Regions from separate parts of the Blautia sp. MCC283 genome, predicted to be linked through region 2. Evidence: riboswitches for the same ligand, from Rfam matches in the RefSeq annotation. Region 2 holds a riboswitch; the other holds the start of a gene.
What was found. A riboswitch is a leader RNA that binds a small molecule or an ion and turns the genes downstream of it on or off. The one in region 2 is predicted to bind ZMP and ZTP.
Positions count from the first base shown of each region.

Region 1: it holds a riboswitch for ZMP and ZTP, as region 2 does, so the genes downstream of both, GPK81_RS05370 (IMP cyclohydrolase) here and GPK81_RS11905 (formate--tetrahydrofolate ligase) in region 2, are expected to answer to the same signal.

Region 1 covers NZ_WQQB01000015.1:236,580-246,364, forward strand. The annotation lists gene GPK81_RS05355 (lysozyme family protein) at 1-491, shown strand, start outside; tRNA gene GPK81_RS05360 (tRNA-Gly) at 615-687, shown strand; gene GPK81_RS05365 (phosphoribosylaminoimidazolecarboxamide formyltransferase) at 855-2,039, opposite strand; gene GPK81_RS05370 (IMP cyclohydrolase) at 2,070-2,783, opposite strand; ZMP/ZTP riboswitch at 2,871-2,952, opposite strand; gene guaB (IMP dehydrogenase) at 3,010-4,464, opposite strand; gene GPK81_RS05380 (DUF6106 family protein) at 4,532-5,035, opposite strand; gene groL (chaperonin GroEL) at 5,153-6,772, opposite strand; gene groES (co-chaperone GroES) at 6,820-7,104, opposite strand; gene codY (GTP-sensing pleiotropic transcriptional regulator CodY) at 7,445-8,230, opposite strand; gene topA (type I DNA topoisomerase) at 8,378-9,785, opposite strand, start outside.
Region 2 covers NZ_WQQB01000034.1:3,626-13,410, forward strand. The annotation lists gene GPK81_RS11880 (sensor histidine kinase) at 1-221, opposite strand, end outside; partial or broken gene GPK81_RS11885 (response regulator transcription factor) at 218-895, opposite strand; gene GPK81_RS11890 (TlpA family protein disulfide reductase) at 1,101-2,249, shown strand; gene GPK81_RS11895 (CD1871A family CXXC motif-containing protein) at 2,277-2,429, shown strand; gene GPK81_RS11900 (4Fe-4S binding protein) at 2,437-3,291, shown strand; ZMP/ZTP riboswitch at 3,470-3,551, shown strand; gene GPK81_RS11905 (formate--tetrahydrofolate ligase) at 3,626-5,311, shown strand; gene GPK81_RS11910 (Y-family DNA polymerase) at 5,482-7,023, shown strand; gene GPK81_RS11915 (YolD-like family protein) at 7,024-7,434, shown strand; gene GPK81_RS11920 (MGMT family protein) at 7,457-7,765, shown strand; gene GPK81_RS11925 (PucR family transcriptional regulator) at 7,772-8,980, shown strand; gene GPK81_RS11930 (aspartate aminotransferase family protein) at 9,207-9,785, shown strand, end outside.

The DNA.
Region 1 (9,785 bases), on a different contig from region 2:
CCACAGAAGCCGCCCAATATGGCATGTCTGACTATGTAGATCTGATCCTGGCAGTTATGATGCAGGAAAGCTCCGGTCAGGGAACCGATCCCATGCAGTCATCAGAAGGCGCTTATAACACGCAGTATCCTCAGCAGCCCAACGGAATCACAGATCCTTCCTACTCTATCTCCTGTGGAATTCAGGAGCTGAAATATGCCCTGGATAAATCCGGATGCACCGGACCTGCTGATCTGCCCCATATCCGCCTTGCCCTGCAGGCCTATAACTTTGGCACAGATTCCTATTTCTCTTATCTCGAAAAAAACGGAGAAACTTCCTGGACAACTGAAAGCGCCCAGGCATTCGCCCAGATGGCAAGTGGTGGCAGACAACGTGATGAAGATGATCCTCTTCACGATCCGGCAGGGCCATGGGATTACGGTGACCAGTATTATCCTGATCACGTACTTCGCTATTATCATACAAGCAGCGGATCTGAAACATCCTGATCTTGAAATGTCTTCTTTTTTTTAATTTTTCAAAAAAATCAAAAAAAAGATTTGACATACCATAAAAACTATGCTAATATATGTCTTGTCGATGAGGGAAACATCTCGTAAGATAAGACACATGCGATAGTGGCGTAGTTGGTAACGCGCGACCTTGCCAAGGTCGAGACCGCGGGTTCGAGCCCCGTCTATCGCTCTTCGGAACTCTGAATCATTCAGAGTTCTTTTTTTATGCCATAAAAAATACGATAGCTGAACCATGCAAAAAGATCCCGAATCGGAACTTCCTGAAAGGAATCCTGATCCGGGATCTTTTATATAAGGCAGACATTCTTATTCTGTCTTATTACATACTCATATATTTTAGTGATGGAAAAGTCTGATTCCTGTAAATGCCATTACCATTCCATACTTATTGCAGGTATCGATAACTGCATCATCGCGGACAGATCCGCCTGGCTCTGCAATATATTTCACGCCACTCTTATGTGCACGCTCAATATTATCACTGAACGGGAAGAATGCATCTGAACCAAGAGTCACATCTGTAAGGCCATCCAGCCATGCACGCTTCTCTTCTCTTGTAAACACTTCCGGTTTCTCGGTAAATGTTTTCTCCCATGCACCATCTGCAAGAACATCCATATACTCCTCACCAATGTAAACATCGATGGCATTGTCTCTCTCTGCACGTGTGATGGTATCTTTAAACGGAAGATTCAGCACCTTCGGGCACTGACGGAGATACCAGTTATCTGCCTTCTGACCTGCAAGACGTGTGCAGTGAACTCGTGACTGCTGACCTGCACCAACGCCGATCGCCTGTCCATCTTTTACAAAGCATACGGAATTGGACTGTGTGTATTTCAGAACGATCAGAGAAACTTTCAGATCTCTTTTGGCTTCCTCTGTAAGCTCTTTATTTTCTGTTACAATATTGGAGATCAGTTCATCATTGATTGCAAGCTCCTGGCGTCCCTGCTCAAAAGTAACACCAAATACCTGCTTGTGCTCCAGTGGCTCCGGAACATAATTTTCATCGATCTGGATTACATTGTAGTTGCCTTTTTTCTTCTGTTTCAGGATTTCCAGTGCTTCCTCTGTATATCCCGGTGCGATCACACCATCCGAAACCTCTCTTTTGATCAACATTGCGGTATCCTTGTCGCAGACATCAGAAAGAGAAATGAAATCACCGAAAGATGACATACGGTCTGCACCTCTTGCTCTTGCATACGCACATGCAAGCGGGGAAAAATCCTTCCAGTCCATATCATCTACCCAGTAGATCTTGGCCAGTGTCTCATTCAGCGGAAGTCCGATGGAAGCGCCTGCCGGAGATACATGTTTAAAAGAAGTTGCTGCCGGAAGTCCGGTTGCTTTCTTAAGGTCACGTACCAGCTGCCAGCCGTTAAACGCATCCAGGAAGTTAATATAGCCCGGTCTTCCGGAAAGTACCTGGATCGGAAGGTCACTTCCGTCTGCCATATAAATCTTGGATGGTTTCTGATTCGGGTTGCATCCGTATTTTAACTGTAATTCTTTCATGGAAAAATCCTCCGTTCTCTGCGATATTGATTATTTATTCTTGTTTACAATTCTGGATTCATATTTACCTGTTTCAATGTCAATGAAACGGACAAACAGGGAAACTTTATTGTCCTGATTCAGGCTCTCCCAGAGAAGGTTTGTAAAATCATCAATATCATCCGGAATCTCTACCGGCTTCGGCTCTCCCTCAAAACTTGGAAGCGGGTTTCCGTCACATTTATAAGTATGAATGAAGCGTCCCTGTCCTGCTGCCGCATTCTCATAAGCGAATGTATAACGGAGGCAGGAATCTGGATTTCCATTGTTACTCTTTAAGATAGACATTGCATAGCTGAATTTTCCGTTCTCCACATGAAGAACACCGGAAATACGAGGTGTATAATTCGGTGCATCCGGCTCAAATTCTCTGCTTCGGAGAGACTGCTCAAAAGTAAGCTGTCTGTCCATGCCCTCATAGATGGTATCTGTCTGATCACCGTTTGTTACGATCGTCTTGTTTCCAAGGACACGTACCGGTGCATAAATAATCAGGCTCGGGTCTGTAAGTTTGGACGGGTCAAATGCCTGTGTGCGGATTCCCTCACCATCCTCAACAAAAATACGGTTTCTGCTGTTCTCACTTCTTCCCATGATAAAATATGCGGTAACAGCGTGCTTTCCGTCAGCGGAACGTCCGATCACAATTCCTCTTCCTGGGTAGGAATTCTCTTTCAGTTCTTTTTCAAGTGAAAATGTAGTCATTTTTCACAGTCCTCCTTGTCTAATGTAAGGCCCGGGGATCATTCCAGGTATTAACAGGTAACAAAAAACCGCCTGGACACCCCTTTATCAGGCTGCCCAGGCGGTCGGCTTCTCATTTCACTGCACTCCCTGTAGGTAATCCTACTTTCCGCCAGTCATGCAGCTTCTGTTGTTATACTACAATACTTCTTCTGAATTTTCAAGTCCCTATTTTCTGAAATATTCTTTACTCGTCTACGCTGTAGTTTGGAGCCTCTTTTGTGATATGGATGTCATGTGGATGTGACTCCTTGAGAGATGCAGCGGAGATCTTAATGAATCTGCCTGTTGTTTTCAGCTTCTCAATGTTCTCTGCTCCGCAGTAACCCATACCGGATCTTAAACCGCCAATTAACTGGAATACGGTATCCTCAACGTGTCCTTTGTATGCAACACGTCCTTCAACACCTTCCGGAACAAGCTTCTTGGCGTTCTCCTGGAAGTAACGATCCTTGCTGCCGTTCTCCATAGCTGCAATAGATCCCATTCCACGGTATACTTTATATTTTCTTCCCTGATAGAGCTCGAATGTTCCCGGGCTCTCATCGCATCCAGCAAACATGCTGCCCATCATGCAGACATTGGCGCCTGCCGCGATAGCCTTGGTGATGTCTCCGGAATACTTGATTCCACCATCTGCGATGATCGGGATTCCGTAGCTGTTGGCTACTTCATAGCAATCCATAACAGCAGTAACCTGCGGTACACCGATACCTGCAACAACACGTGTGGTACAGATAGATCCAGGTCCGATACCAACTTTAACTGCATCTACACCAGCTTCGATCAGTGCCTTGGTAGCTGCTCCTGTTGCAACGTTACCTGCGATAACCTGAAGTTCCGGATATGCAGCCTTGATCTCGCGGACTGCTTTTAAGATATTCTCAGAATGACCATGTGCGGAATCAATTACGATTACATCCACATTCGCTTTCACAAGTGCATCTACACGTGCAAGTACATTGGCTGTGATACCAACTGCCGCACCACAGAGAAGACGTCCCTGTGCATCCTTGGCTGCAAGCGGATATTTGATCTGTTTCTCGATATCCTTGATGGTAATGAGTCCTTTTAAATTAAAGTCGTCATCTACAATGGGTAATTTCTCCTTACGGGATTTCGCAAGGATCTTCTTGGCATCCTCAAGTGTGATTCCTTCCTTGGCTGTGATCAGTCCTTCAGAAGTCATGCACTCCTTGATCTTTCTGCTGAAATCTGTCTCAAATTTAAGATCACGGTTTGTGATAATACCTACAAGCTTTCTGCCTTCTGTGATCGGAACACCGGAAATACGGTATTTCGCCATCAGATCATTGGCATCTTTCAGTGTATGCTCCGGTGAAAGATAAAATGGATCTGTAATAACACCGTTCTCAGAACGTTTAACCTTATCAACCTCTTCTGCCTGTGCTTCGATGGACATATTCTTATGGATGATACCGATACCACCCTGTCTGGCCATGGCAATTGCCATTCTGTGCTCTGTAACTGTGTCCATTCCCGCACTCATCATGGGGATATTCAGCTTTACTTTCTTGGTTAAATACGTTGAAACATCTACCTGATTCGGAATCACTTTAGAATAAGCCGGAACCAGAAGGACGTCATCAAACGTAATGCCTTCACCAATAATAGTACCCATTGCATTTCCTCCCTTGTGTAAGATATTTTAAATTTGTGAACTAGTGTAACAAAAAACAAGATTCATGTCAATCCAAAAAAACTTTACTTGGTGCAGAATTTTTCATGGTGTTTGCAAGTGCGTCATCCAGTTCCAGGATCACTTTGCAGGTTTCTCCACTGTCTCTTATGATCATTGCATAGCGTTTATGATCCTCAATTCCTGATGAAAAATCATACTCTTTCATCTTCTGATTGCCATTATAATAGTCCATTCTGTGGGACTTTAATGGTGCCACAAGGTCTGCCTCCGCAAGCTGGAGCGATTTCACTCTTTTCCTTTTTGATTTTGACATGATCATATCAATGTCCAGTTCTCCGTTAACAAACAGATACTCGTACTCCAGATCTGTCTTCGGTATTACAAAATAACATGCAATACCAAGTGCAATAGCCGGTACCAGCAAAAGTACATTCAGCACAAGGCCTCCCAGGACCATGATCACCGTCAGCACTATCAGACCGTATTTCACAACCAGATCTTTCGCTGTCTGCTTCTTTTTTACCAGAAGCTCTGAATATAAGTCACTCATTTGTTTCTTCCTTTCGTAATTTACTGACTTTTTGATTATAACACAAAAAGAGAGCCGCGTCTATGACGCAGGCCCTCTCATTTTGTGAATTAATTATTTCACCTGCTAAGCTGATAATTACATCATTCCCATTCCCGGGTTTGCAGCCGGAGCCGGAGTATCTTCTTTGATTGTGGAAACTACAGCCTCTGTTGTAAGGAGTGTAGATGCAACACTTGTAGCATTCTGAAGAGCACTTCTTGTAACCTTAGCCGGATCAAGGATTCCGTTCTCAACCATGTTTACGTATTTCTCATTGAGAGCATCGAAGCCTGTACCGATCTCAGACTCTCTTACTTTGTTGATAATAACAGCGCCTTCCAGTCCTGCGTTTGCAGCGATGTGGAACAGCGGAGCCTCAAGAGCTTTCAGGATCACATAAGCACCTGTCTTCTCATCTCCTTCAAGTGTTGTTGCAAGTTTTGCAACCTCTTTGGAAGCATGGATGTAAGCAGATCCGCCACCTGCGATGATACCTTCCTCAACAGCTGCTCTTGTTGCTGCAAGAGCATCCTCAAGACGAAGTTTTGCTTCTTTCATCTCTGTCTCAGTAGCAGCACCTACACGGATAACAGCTACGCCGCCAGCCAGTTTTGCAAGTCTCTCCTGAAGTTTCTCTTTATCGAACTCGGATTTTGTCTCCTCGATCTGAGCACGGATCTGTGCAACACGTTTTGCAATGGCATCTTTGTCACCGAGACCATCAACGATAACTGTGTTCTCTTTTGCAACTTTAACAGATTTTGCACGTCCAAGCTGCTCCATCTTAGCTTCTTTCAGGTCAAGACCAAGCTCATCGGAGATCACCTGTCCGCCTGTCAGGATCGCGATATCCTGAAGCATCTCTTTTCTTCTGTCACCATAGCCAGGAGCTTTTACAGCTACTACCTGGAAGGTTCCTCTCAGTTTGTTGACGATCAGAGTTGTAAGGGCCTCACCCTCAACATCCTCAGCGATGATGAGAAGTTTCGCACCGGCCTGAACAACCTGCTCAAGAAGTGGAAGGATCTCCTGGATATTGCTGATCTTCTTGTCTGTGATCAGGATGTACGGATCATCAAGAGTTGCCTCCATTTTCTCCATATCTGTGGACATGTATGCGGAAATATATCCACGGTCAAACTGCATACCTTCTACAAGGTCAAGCTCTGTATGCATGGTCTTGGACTCCTCAACAGTGATAACACCGTCTTTGGAAACTTTCTCCATAGCATCAGCAACAAGCTGTCCAACCTGCTCATCACTTGCAGAGATTGCTGCTACGTTAGCGATCTGCTCTTTGCCGTTGATTGCCTGGCTCATGTTCTTGATCGCTTCTACTGCAACATCTGTTGCTTTTTTCATACCTTTTCTGAGGATGATCGGGTTGGCACCTGCTGCCAGGTTCTTCATTCCCTCATGAACCATTGCCTGAGCAAGTACAGTCGCTGTTGTAGTACCATCACCTGCTACATCGTTTGTCTTGGATGCAACTTCCTTGATGATCTGAGCACCCATGTTCTCGAATCCGTCCTCAAGCTCGATCTCTTTTGCGATGGAAACACCATCGTTTGTGATAAGCGGAGCACCGAAAGATTTGTCAAGTACTACGTTTCTTCCTTTCGGTCCAAGTGTTACTCTTACTGTATCTGCAAGTTTATTTACACCAGCTTCAAGTGCTGCTCTTGCTTCTGCGCCATATTTAATTTCTTTTGCCATGATAAAATGACCTCCTATTTATATTGATATACGATAAGATGTTTATATTATTTAATAACTGCCAGGATATCTTCCTGTTTTACAATGATGTAATCCGTACCATCCATCTTAACTTCTGTTCCTGCATATTTGGAGTAAATAACAGTGTTTCCGACTTCTACTTCCATCTTTACTTCTTTGCCATTTACAACTCCGCCAGGACCAACTGCGATAACTTCTGCCTGCTGTGGTTTCTCCTGTGCCTGTCCCGGAAGTACGATTCCGGATGCTGTTGTCTCTTCTGCCTCAACCTGTTTTAATACTACTCTGTCGCCTAAAGGTACTAACTTCATGATCTATGTTCCTCCTTATCAGTTCCATTTTCGTTTGCTAGCACTCACTTTCTACGAGTGCTAATCACTATGGCTATATTAGTGAATTTCACGTTTTTTCGCAACTCTTTTAAGATATACTATTTCTAGTTTATTCTCGTTATATCTCTTTAATACTCTTATTTTCTCTTATTTTCTTAATTTCATTATTTATTTTGATTTTTTCTAAAAAGATACACTTTCCTTTTATGCGATCCTGCAAAAGAATTTCAGTAAAAAAGAGACTGCCCACAATAACGGGTAGTCTCTTTCGTCACGTTCTTTATCTTATATTATCAGTCGGCAGATAATGCAGATCGCATTATGCCTTTTTGTTTCTCTGTGCCTTGATCTCCTCAAGCTCGTCGAAGATTACTTCATTAAGAACCTTAATGTAAGTTCCCTTCATACCGGAAGAACGGGACTCGATCACACCTGCACTCTCAAATTTACGCAGTGCATTTACGATCACAGATCTGGTGATACCTACGCGGTCAGCAATCTTGCTGGCAACAAGGATGCCTTCGTCTCCATCCAGTTCATCAAAGATATGGATGATCGCCTCAAGCTCTGAGAAGGACAGGGTACTGAACGCAGATTTCACGATCTGCTGCTTTCTGTCTTCCTCCGCATTCTCATCATGAACCGCACGCATCATTTCCAGACCTACAACAGTTGTACCGTACTCACTGACAATAATATCTTCAATATCATACGGATGATCGTTACGATACATAAATAATGTTCCCAGTCTCTCACCTGCAATATCGATAGGGTTTACGATTCCCTGATAATTCCCTGGTACATGCTCAAAGCCAAGTGTCTGGAGATTGACATTCTCCTTGGTAGAAAGAACGCCAAGAAATCTCTCGTTCAATAACGGATCAATATGTCCGCCGATCTTATCATCGATCAGCTCTGTGATCTCATCTACGCCCGGACAGATACTGACTCCCAGAACCTTACCTTTCTTACTGAGTACCAGGATGTTGGAACTTAAGGTTTCCATGAGCACCTGGCAAATGTCGTTAAACACTACCTTGCTTGAGCTGCTGTTATGCAGAAGCTTATTGATTTTTCTAGTTTTATCTAGCAACTGAACGCTCATTTTTTCCTCCTTTCACTTTCGTACCTTGAAAGAAATCGTTTTTCTAGTCTAATATTACACGTTATTCTGGAAATTTACAAGACATTTTTATATTTTTTTTATTTTTAACGGGATTTTCTGAAAATTGGTAGAAAAGCATTTATTCCATCAATCTTCATCTTTTGGTTTCTGTTCCACATATCCGCAGGTTTCCTGGCTGCAAACCAGCTTATTTCCCTTTTCGAGCATATAATTGCCACATTTCGGACATTTCTTTGCGGATGGTTTCTGCCAGGACATAAAATCACATTCCGGATTATTCTCACATCCGTAATATTTTCTGCCCTTTTTCGTTTTTTTCATGACAATTTCACCGCCACATTTCGGACATGCAACACCAATCTTTTCATAATATGGTTTCGTATTACGACAGTCCGGGAATCCCGGGCATGCAAGAAATCTTCCGTGTGGACCATACTTAATTACCATGTTACGGCCACAGTTGTCGCAGACTACATCTGTAACCTCATCCTGGATATCAACTTTCTCCAGTTCTTTCTCCGCCTCATCCACATCATGTTTCAGATCCGGATAGAAATTACGTACAACAGTCTTCCACTGCACAGTGCCTGCCTCCACGCAGTCCAGAAGTCCCTCCATGGTAGCTGTAAAGTTTACATCCACAATACTCGGGAATGCCTGTTTCATAATATTGTTAACAACTTCACCAAGCTCTGTAACGTAAAGATTTTTCTGTTCCTTTGATACGTAGCGTCGGCTGATGATCGTTGTGATCGTCGGCGCATAGGTACTCGGGCGTCCAATTCCCAGTTCTTCCATGGTTTTTACAAGTGATGCCTCTGTATAATGTGCCGGTGGCTGTGTAAAATGCTGTTCCGGTTTCAGTTCTTTCAGTTTCAGCTCCATGCCTTTTTCCAGGCTCTGACTTAAAATATTGCCTTTTTTGTCATCGCCCTCTTCTGTATACACAGACATAAAACCATCAAACGCAACCTTGGATGCCGCAACCGTAAATACATACTCGCCGGCTCCGATCTTGACAGATGTAGTCTCATAACGTGCCGGTGCCATTCTGCTGGCCGCAAAGCGTCTCCAGATCAGCTGATACAGACGAAACTGATCTCTGGTGAGAGATTCTTTCACAAGAACCGGTGTCCTTGTAATGTCTGTAGGGCGGATTGCCTCATGGGCATCCTGGATCTTCTGTCCGTTTTTGACTGTCTTTTCTGTCTGAGAAACATAATTCTGTCCGTACTGTTCAGAAATGTAGGTTCTTGCTGCTGCATCTGCTTCCTCGGAAATTCGGGTGGAATCTGTACGCAGATAAGAGATCAGACCTACTGTGCCGCTTCCCTTGACATCAACACCCTCATATAACTGCTGTGCCAGACGCATGGTTTTCTGTGTGGAAAAATTCAGAGTCTTGGCCGCTTCCTGCTGCAGTGTACTGGTTGTAAACGGGAGCGGAGCATTTTTGATCCTTTCGCCTTTTTTTACTTCTGTGATCTCATATTTACAGTTTTCCAGATTTTTCAGGATTTCATCCATTTCCTGG
Region 2 (9,785 bases):
TCGGAAAGCTCCGGAAATAAGACGGAGGGATCCATATTAAAGGTGATGGGAGCAGAATCTGTGTTATCGATCCGTATCATGTAATCTCCCAGATCCTCCATTCCGGCAACTGCGGACTGGCTGATAAAAAAATACATCAGAATGCAGGTGACTGTCATAAGCAGTGCGGTGATCAGTGTCAGACGCCATTGAAGAGATAGCTTTCCGGTTATTTTTTTCATTGTACATCCTCCGTTAAAATGTAACCCTGGCCGATCTTATTCTGTATCGGATCAAAGCCGAGAGCAGTGCGCAGCTTTTTTCGAAGAGAAGAAATGTGGACACGAATGGAATTGCTGAGACTGTTGACGCTTCCGTCCCAGATATGCTCGATCATTTCTTCCGGACTTATGATACGGTTCTGATGAAGAAGGAAATATTCCAGAAGAGAACTTTCCTTTCAGGTCAGAGAAAGGGGAAGTCCATCGACACTGGCCTTTCTTGTACGGGTATCAAAGCTGATACGTCCGCATTGCAGACATACGTCCTGCTGGATAAATTTCCTTCGTGTCAGACTTCGGATCCGTGCCTCCAGCTCTTCAAAATGAAAAGGCTTTGTGAGATAGTCATTGGCACCGAGATCAAGCCCTTCTACCTTGTCCTGGATCTGTCCTCTGGCAGATAGGATCAAAACGGGAGTGGAAGTATCGGATTTCCGAAACTGGCGCAGGATTTCCAGACCATCAACGCCTGGAAGGTTCAGATCAAGAAGGATGAGATCATAATTTTCCACCAGACATAATTCCAGTCCTTCATCCCCGTCAAAACATGTGTCCGCTTCATAGCCATCCATGCGAAGTCCCTCCGCAATAGACTGGCAGAGCTGCTTTTCATCTTCGATTATCAATATATGCATAATAAATTCTCCTAAAAAACAGTTGATTTTGCTTTGTTATCTATCATATCATGTATAGCATAAAATTCCTGTAAATTTTTTCACTTCTTAACAGAGATTTTATACAGGGGATGATATAGTAAGGCTACAGAGAGCAAGATTTACATATAAAATATACGTCGGTTCCGGATATGGGCCGGTGATATCAGAAGGGAGAATATAAACAATGAAATTAAGAACACAGAAAATAACAGCACTTATGGCAGCAGCGGTATTAGGAATATCTGCATTTGGAAGTGTGCCGGTAACAGCGGCAGAGAGCACGGAAACAGCAGATATCGGAGAGGCAATGGCGGTGGATGGAGAGGCAGTTTCATCAGATCTGGTAGCAGGTACATTTAAGCCTTCCGACGTAACCTGCAAGGCACAGGATTCTTATGAATATCCGTTTCTGGGACTGAAGCTTTCACTTTCGAAGGAGCTGTTAAAGCAGATCAAGGACCAGAGCATTGCAATGCTTACCACGGAAGATTTTGAGAATCAGACCAATGCAGTGACATATGCCTATGTAAGCTGGAGCAAAATGACAGAGGAACAGAAAAATGCCGAAATACAGAAGATGGGAACAGGATATGACGACTGGGTGGCAGGTCTGGACAGAATTGGTACAATTGGCGTTTATGATGAAGCTTCACAGAAAAAGCTGGATGAGATCACTGGCTGTACAGAGCATAAAGAGCTTGGAAGCAGCAGTGACGGGAAATACAAATATTATCTGAGCACCAACAAAGATGCAGATGAAAAGCTGACAAAGGAGCTGGAAAAGATCAAAACCGACATTACGGAAATGGCACCGTATCAGAATATTTCCGTGTTTGACCAGCCACAGGATACCAGCGTCAACCCGGAGGATACAAAATCTGTAGGAAAATTTGAAACAACAGGAATAGATGGAAAAACATATACAGAAAAAGTATTCAGTGACTATGACCTGACGCTGGTAAATATTTTTACAACCTGGTGCTCACCATGTGTAAAAGAGATTCCGGAACTTCAGGAGCTCTATAAAGAAATGAAAGAGAAAGGCGTCGGAGTAGCAGGTGTGGTGCTTGATACTACAGATGAAAAGGGAAATCAGGACGAGGAGGCTGTAAAAAAAGCTGGCATTCTTCAGGAAAAAACAAAAGCGGAGTATCCGTTCCTGATACCGGATACTACTATGATGAACGGCCGTCTGCAGGGGATTTCCGCATTTCCTGAAACATTTTTTGTTGATAAAGATGGAAACATTGTAGGAGATACCTATACAGGAAGCCATACACTGGACGAATGGAAGGAAATCGTGGAAAAAGAGCTTAAAAACGTTTCAAAGTAAAAGATGATTATTATGGAGAGTGGAAAAATGATTCGGAAAATAACAGAATCCAGGTGGATCGGACCTGCTCTGGCAGTTTTTGGAATTTTACTGATGATACTGGGAATCTGCAGAGGTGAGGTATCTGTAGTTTTTACAAAAGCGATCAACATCTGTATGGAGTGTATTGGCATTGGATAATAAGAAGATGAAAATAAATGAATGGCCGCGGCATGGGATCCAGGCATTGTGGGCGGCCCTTACAAACAGTCACATATCAGGCTTTGTGACTGGAAAGATCTATACCGGAAAAATGAAAAATGTCTGTGTTCCGGGGCTGAACTGTTATTCCTGCCCCGGAGCAAGAGGGGCCTGTCCCATTGGTTCCCTTCAGGCTGTGATCGGAAGCTGGAACTTCAAGATGGCATATTATGTAGCTGGATTTCTGATCTTTGTAGGAGCGCTGCTTGGAAGACTGGTGTGCGGATTTCTCTGCCCATTTGGACTGATCCAGGATCTGTTGAACAAGATTCCTTTTCCAAAGAAGATCCGGACATTTCGGGGAGACAAGCTTTTGAGAAAACTGAAATATGTGATCTTTCTTGTATTTGTGATCCTACTTCCCATGTTTGTAGTAGATATCATGGGCCAGGGAGCACCATATTTCTGCAAGCTGATCTGCCCGGCAGGAACGCTGGAGGGAGGTATCCCGCTGGTGCTGCTGAACAAATCCATGCGAAGTGCAGTAGGCTGGCTGTACATGTGGAAAAATACGATCCTGGTGATCACCATTATCTTATCAATTATGATATACCGGCCATTCTGTAAGTATATCTGCCCGCTGGGAGCTTTTTATTCGGTATTTAATAAAGTTTCCGTTTTTCGTTACAGAGTAGAGAAAGAAAAATGTGTTCACTGCGGAAAATGCAGAAATATCTGCCAGATGGAGGTTGATCCGACAGAGGATCCTAACAGTGCAGAGTGCATCCGATGTGGAAGGTGTAAAAAGATATGTCCGACACAGGCGATCCGGTGTGGTTTTGCAGGCAAAGATCAGACATGAATTACGTTAATTGACGAAAAATAGAATTTTCCTTATAACATTCAGTATCTGATGAATAGTACGGAAAACTGAAATGATTCAGAAAATTAGACTTAGCTCACTTTAAAAGTGAAAAAATAATTTGATAATTTCTTGACAAGTACTAATAAATATGTTAGTATTCAATCATCAAATTAATAAAGTCTTCGGTGACTGACGGAGTTGTGGGATAACCACGAGGGAGCCGGAGATTCGATGAGTCGACCGTCTGGGCAGTATTTGAAGAAATTCAGATACTGCTCTTTTTTATGGGATAAAAAGATCCGGACGGTTGCTGCGGAGAAAGGAGAACATTATGGGATTTAAAAGTGACATCGAGATTGCACAGGAGTGCACAATGGAGCCAATTACCAAGATTGCAGAGAAAGCAGGTATTGATGACAAATATCTGGAGCAGTATGGTAAATACAAAGCAAAGATCGACTATAATCTCCTGAAAGAAACAGACAAAAAAGACGGCAAACTGATTCTTGTGACAGCTATCAACCCGACACCGGCCGGGGAAGGAAAAACAACTACAACGGTAGGTCTTGCAGATGGAATGCAGAGACTTGGAAAAAATGTTATGGTAGCTCTTCGTGAGCCATCCCTTGGACCGGTATTCGGTGTCAAAGGTGGTGCAGCAGGCGGCGGCTATGCACAGGTAGTTCCTATGGAGGATATCAACCTTCATTTTACCGGTGATTTCCATGCGATCGGTGCGGCAAACAACCTTCTTGCTGCAATGATCGACAACCATATCTTCCAGGGTAATGAACTGAACATCGACCCGAGAAAGATCACCTGGAGACGATGCGTTGACATGAACGACCGTCAGCTTCGTAATGTAGTAGACGGACTTGGCGGAAGAACAAACGGTATGCCGCGTGAAGACGGATACGACATCACCGTAGCATCGGAGATCATGGCAGTTCTCTGTCTGGCAAGTGATATCAAAGATCTGAAAGAGAGACTTTCCAGAATCATCATCGGATATACCTATGGTAAAGTTTCCGAGCAGAAACCGGTAACAGCAGGAGATCTTCATGCAGAGGGTGCTATGACAGCACTTCTGAAAGATGCCCTGAAACCAAACCTTGTTCAGACACTGGAGCATGTTCCAGCCATTGTTCATGGCGGACCATTCGCAAACATCGCTCACGGATGTAACTCCGTAACCGCTACAAAGATGGCTATGAAACTTGCAGATTATGCCATCACAGAGGCTGGTTTCGGTGCTGACCTTGGTGCTGAGAAGTTCCTGGATATCAAGTGCCGTATGGCAGGACTTACACCAAGTGCTGTTGTTATCGTAGCAACTGTACGTGCCCTGAAATACAACGGTGGTGTTGCAAAAGCAGATCTCAACAACGAGAACCTTGAGGCTCTTGAGAAAGGTATCCCGAATCTTCTGAAACATGTAAGCAATATCAAAAATGTATACAAGCTTCCATGTGTGGTAGCTATCAACGCATTCCCGACCGACACCAAGGCAGAGCTTGATTTTGTAGAAGCAAAATGTAAAGAGCTTGGCGTAAACGTAGCACTTTCCGAGGTATGGGCAAAAGGCGGCGAAGGCGGAATCAAGCTTGCTGAGGAAGTTCTCCGTCTGGTTGAAGAGCCGAATGATTTCACATATGCTTATGAGCTGGAAGGCTCCATTGAGGATAAACTGAACCAGATCGTACAGAAGGTTTACGGTGGAAAGAAAGTGGTTCTTACAGCAAATGCCCAGAAGCAGGCGAAACAGCTGGAGGCACTTGGATTTGGCAACTGCCCGATATGTGTGGCCAAGACCCAGTACAGCTTAACAGACGACCAGACAAAGCTTGGTGCTCCGACAGATTTCGAGGTAACAGTAAGAAATCTTAAGATTTCCGCAGGTGCAGGATTTATTGTTGCACTGACAGGTGAGATCATGACCATGCCAGGTCTTCCAAAAGTGCCGGCTGCAACCAAGATTGACGTAGATGAGAGCGGTAAGATCACAGGACTGTTCTAAGCAGAACCGGAAACATATAATTATAAAGTATTTTTGAGGGGAATTCAGATAGAGACCTCCTCCGGCAATAAAAACCGGAGGAGGTTTTTTATGTAAAAATAAGAAAAAGACCTATAATCGAACAAATTTTCTGGTATAATAAGAAAAGAAAACACTCCGGAGGTGTATCCATGGATAAAAAAGAAGATCATATCTATATAGCCATCGATCTGAAATCATTCTACGCTTCCGTGGAATGTCAGGAGCGGAACTTAAATCCACTTACCACCAATCTTGTTGTGGCAGATAAAGAACGTACTGAAAAGACCATCTGCCTGGCAGTTTCTCCTTCTTTGAAGGCCTATGGAATACCAGGAAGAGCGAGACTTTTTGAAGTGGTCCAGCGTGTAAAAGAAGTCAATCAGGCACGTGTCACAAAAGCACCAAGAAGATGTTTTACCGGAGAATCCTGGTCTTCGGATGAACTGAAAGCGCATCCGGAACTGGCCGTTTCCTATGTGACAGCACCGCCGAGAATGGCGTTGTACATGGACTACAGCACCCGGATCTATAACGTTTACCTCCGTTATCTGGCACCGGAGGACATGCATGTCTATTCCATAGATGAGGTGTTTATGGACGTCACCCATTATCTTGGAATGTATCAGATGACAGCCAGAGAGCTTGCTGCAAAAATGATCTCCGATGTAATGAAAGAGACCGGGATCACGGCAACTGCCGGAATCGGAACCAATCTTTATCTGTGTAAGATTGCCATGGACATCGGGGCCAAACATGTAACACCAGACGAAAATGGTGTGCGTATCGCAGAACTGACGGAGCAGTCCTACCGGGAACTTTTATGGGATCACAGGCCGCTGACAGATTTCTGGCGGGTAGGCACAGGAATCAGGAAGAAGCTGGAAGAAGTAGGACTTTACACGATGGGAGACATTGCCAGATGCTCTTTGGGCGGTGTGCGTGATTACTATAATGAAGATCTTCTTTATAAAATATTCGGCATCAACGCGGAACTTCTGATTGATCATGCATGGGGATACGAACCGGTGACCATGGATCTGATCAAAGCCTACAAACCGGAAACAAACAGCATCGGTTCCGGTCAGGTACTGCACTGTCCCAGTGATTTTGAACAGGCGAAACTGATCGTACGTGAAATGACAGACATGCTGGTTCTTCAGCTTGTGGAAAAAAGGCTGGTAACCAGTCAGATAGTCCTTACCATAGGCTACGATATTGACAATCTGAAATCTTCCTCCGGCAGGAAAAAATATCAGGGCGAAATAAAAACAGACCGTTATGGAAGAAAAATTCCCAAACATGGTCACGGAACTGTAAATTTGGACAATCCAACCTCATCCACATCAACGATCATGAAGGCAGTCCTTGACCTGTATGAGCGTATCACGGATAAAACACTTCTGATCCGGCGTGTCTATATCACAGCCAATCAGCTCACAGATGAAAAACTGGCAGCGGCAGAGCCCGTATATCAGCAGATGAATCTGTTCACGGATTACCTTAAATCAGAAGTGTCAGAGGCAGAACAGAAAGCAGAAAAAGAAAAACAGGAAAAAGAGCGAAAGCTCCAAGAAGCTATGCTTTCCGTAAAAAAGAAATTCGGAAAAAATGCCATACTGAAAGGCAGCAGCTTACAGGAAGGTTCCACAACCATAGAGCGGAACAACCAGATCGGAGGTCACAGAGCATAAATGGAAAAGAAACCAAAAGGCAAATACCAGGACATCATAAACCTGCCTCACCATGTTTCAAAAATACACCCACAGATGCCCCTCTATGACCGAGCTGCACAGTTTTCCCCCTTTGCAGCCCTTACCGGCTATGAAGACGCAATCCGGGAAACAGCCAGACTCACCGATAACTGGGTACAGCTTTCCGAAGACAAAAAGCAGGAACTGGATGAAAAACTCCGGCAGCTGATAGCCGACAGGGAGAGAACAGAGTCCGTCACCATCATCTATTTCCAGCCGGATGACCGGAAAGAGGGAGGCTCCTATGTAACCGTCACCGGGCAGATAAAAAAGATTGACGACTGCAGCCAGAAAATCTTTCTGACAGATGGAACGAAGATTGACCTGGGAAGAATTGTGGATATAAAATAAAAAATGCTTCGGAGGAACAACAATGGGAAAAATATTGGATGAGGATCTGATCTACGAAATACTATCCGTGGTGGAAGAAATACCGGCAGGAAAAGTGGCTTCCTACGGGCAGATTGCACGTCTCATCGGCTGGGATAAAAATTCGAGGCTTGTAGGAAAAGTTTTAAGCATGGCAGAATTTTATGGGAAATATCCCTGCCACAGAGTTGTGAATCATGCAGGCCGTACTGCACCAGGATGGAGAGAACAGAGGGAACTTCTGGAAGACGAAGGTGTGGAATTTAAAGCAAATGGATGCGTGGATATGAAAAGTCACCAGTGGGAGGAATAGAACTTTATGAATTGTAAAGATATGATGCAGATTCCGGAGCTTACAGAGGTTCTGAAGCTGAAAGCAGGAAAAAACGGTTTGGAGCAATCTGTTCGATGGATTTATTTTGCAGACTGTCTGCAATGTGTAAAAAGTGAATATAAGATCGAAAACTATATCCACGGAGACGAATTTGTAGTTCTGACCAATCCCAGTGTTACGGATGACAGTCGGAAGCTGATGGAGATGATCCGGCAGATGTATGGGCATGGAATTACGGCTCTTGGAATCAATGAAGGCCAGATATCAGAGGAACTGATGCAATACTGTGAAGAGAAAGCGTTGCCTCTTTTTGAGCTTCCGGAGAAATATCCTCTGATCGATCTGTCTCAGATCATCTGCCGCAGGCTTGTTCTGGAAGAAAATGACCGAAATGCCGCAGAGCAGCTGTTTTCCTCTATTCTGGATGCAGAACATTTAAGCCGGGAGCGTGTGATGGCACAGGCCAGATATCTGAATATTGATCTGGAGGGGAGCTTTTTTGTAGCGGAATTTGCGTTTGCGTCCGGAAATACAGAAAGCGGATGGGAGAACGAGGATTCCCTGACAACCGGACGGAATGTGAAGCGTGTGATCTGTACTGAGTTTTCCAGTTACATAAAACAGGATATCCTTATCCTTCCACAGGCAGGCTCCATCCTTGCACTGCTTCCGGACAGAGAAGCGGAGGATAGCAATATAAAAGAAATTTTTGCCAGGATCGTGGACCGAACACAGCGGGAATATGGAATAGAGCTTCGGATCGGAGCCGGAAACAGTAGGGCGTATCTGGATGAGGTAAAAGACAGCCGGAACGAAGCTTCCTCAGCACTTCGGGCAGCAGAAGTTTCCGGATTGAAGGGGCAGATATTTTTTTACAGGGATCAGGGAATCTATACATTACTTTCCCATGTGGACGATTCCAGAATCCTGGATACTTATATGGAAGAAAAAATCGGAAAGCTGCTGCAGGCAGATGAACTGAACGATGGAAACTTAAGTGAAACACTGGAAAATTATCTGAACTGCAGCTGCAATGCCAAAAAGACGGCAGAAGAGATGTTTCTTCACAGGAATACCTTAAATTACAGGTTGAAAAAGATCCGGGAGATCCTGGGATGCGATCTTGAAAACCTGGATACCTGCCTGGAGCTGAAGATGGCGTTTCTGATCAGGCGATATCGGTATCGCAGATAATAGAAATTGTGCACTGTGCACAAAAAACATACAACACCAGGCCTATTGATTTCGTACCGGAAAATGCTATAATCTACCTAAATCAAAAAACAAAATAACACAGCAGATAAACGACAAAGGCGTCGGATGATAACACATCCGGCGCCTGTTTTTTTGCTTCCGGAGAGAACTCCGAGAGGAGTCCGGCAGGCAGAAAAGCCGTGACCAGATAAAGGAGGAGAATATTATGACAACAGCAGAATTAGCAACCGCATTACCGGAGATTGTAACAGAGCAGGTTCCAGGACCGAAATCAAAAGAACTTCTTGACAGAAGAGACGCAGCGATCCCGAAAGCACTTTGCGGAAAAACATATCCGATCTGCATCAAACAGGGATCAGGAGCCATGTTTGAAGATATGGACGGAAATAAATTCCTTGACTGGGTTGGCGGTGTCGGCGTCCTGAATATCGGATATTCCCATCCGGAAGTTATTGAGGCAGTAAAGAAACAGACTGAAAAATATTTCCACACAATTTTCAATGTATATGTGCATGACGGCTATGTAACACTGGCTGAGAGATTAAATGAGATCATGCCATGCAAAGGAGATGTGAAAAAAACATACTTTGCAAACTCCGGTGCAGAGTGTGATGAAAATGCCATCAAGATTGCAAAAGCCTTCACAAAAAGAAGCGGCGTGATCTGTTTCACAGGTGCTTTCCATGGAAGAACAAACCTGACCATGGCACTGACAGCCAAGAAAGTATATGCAGTGGGTATGGGACCGTTCCCGGCAGGAATCTTCCGTGCACCATATCCATAT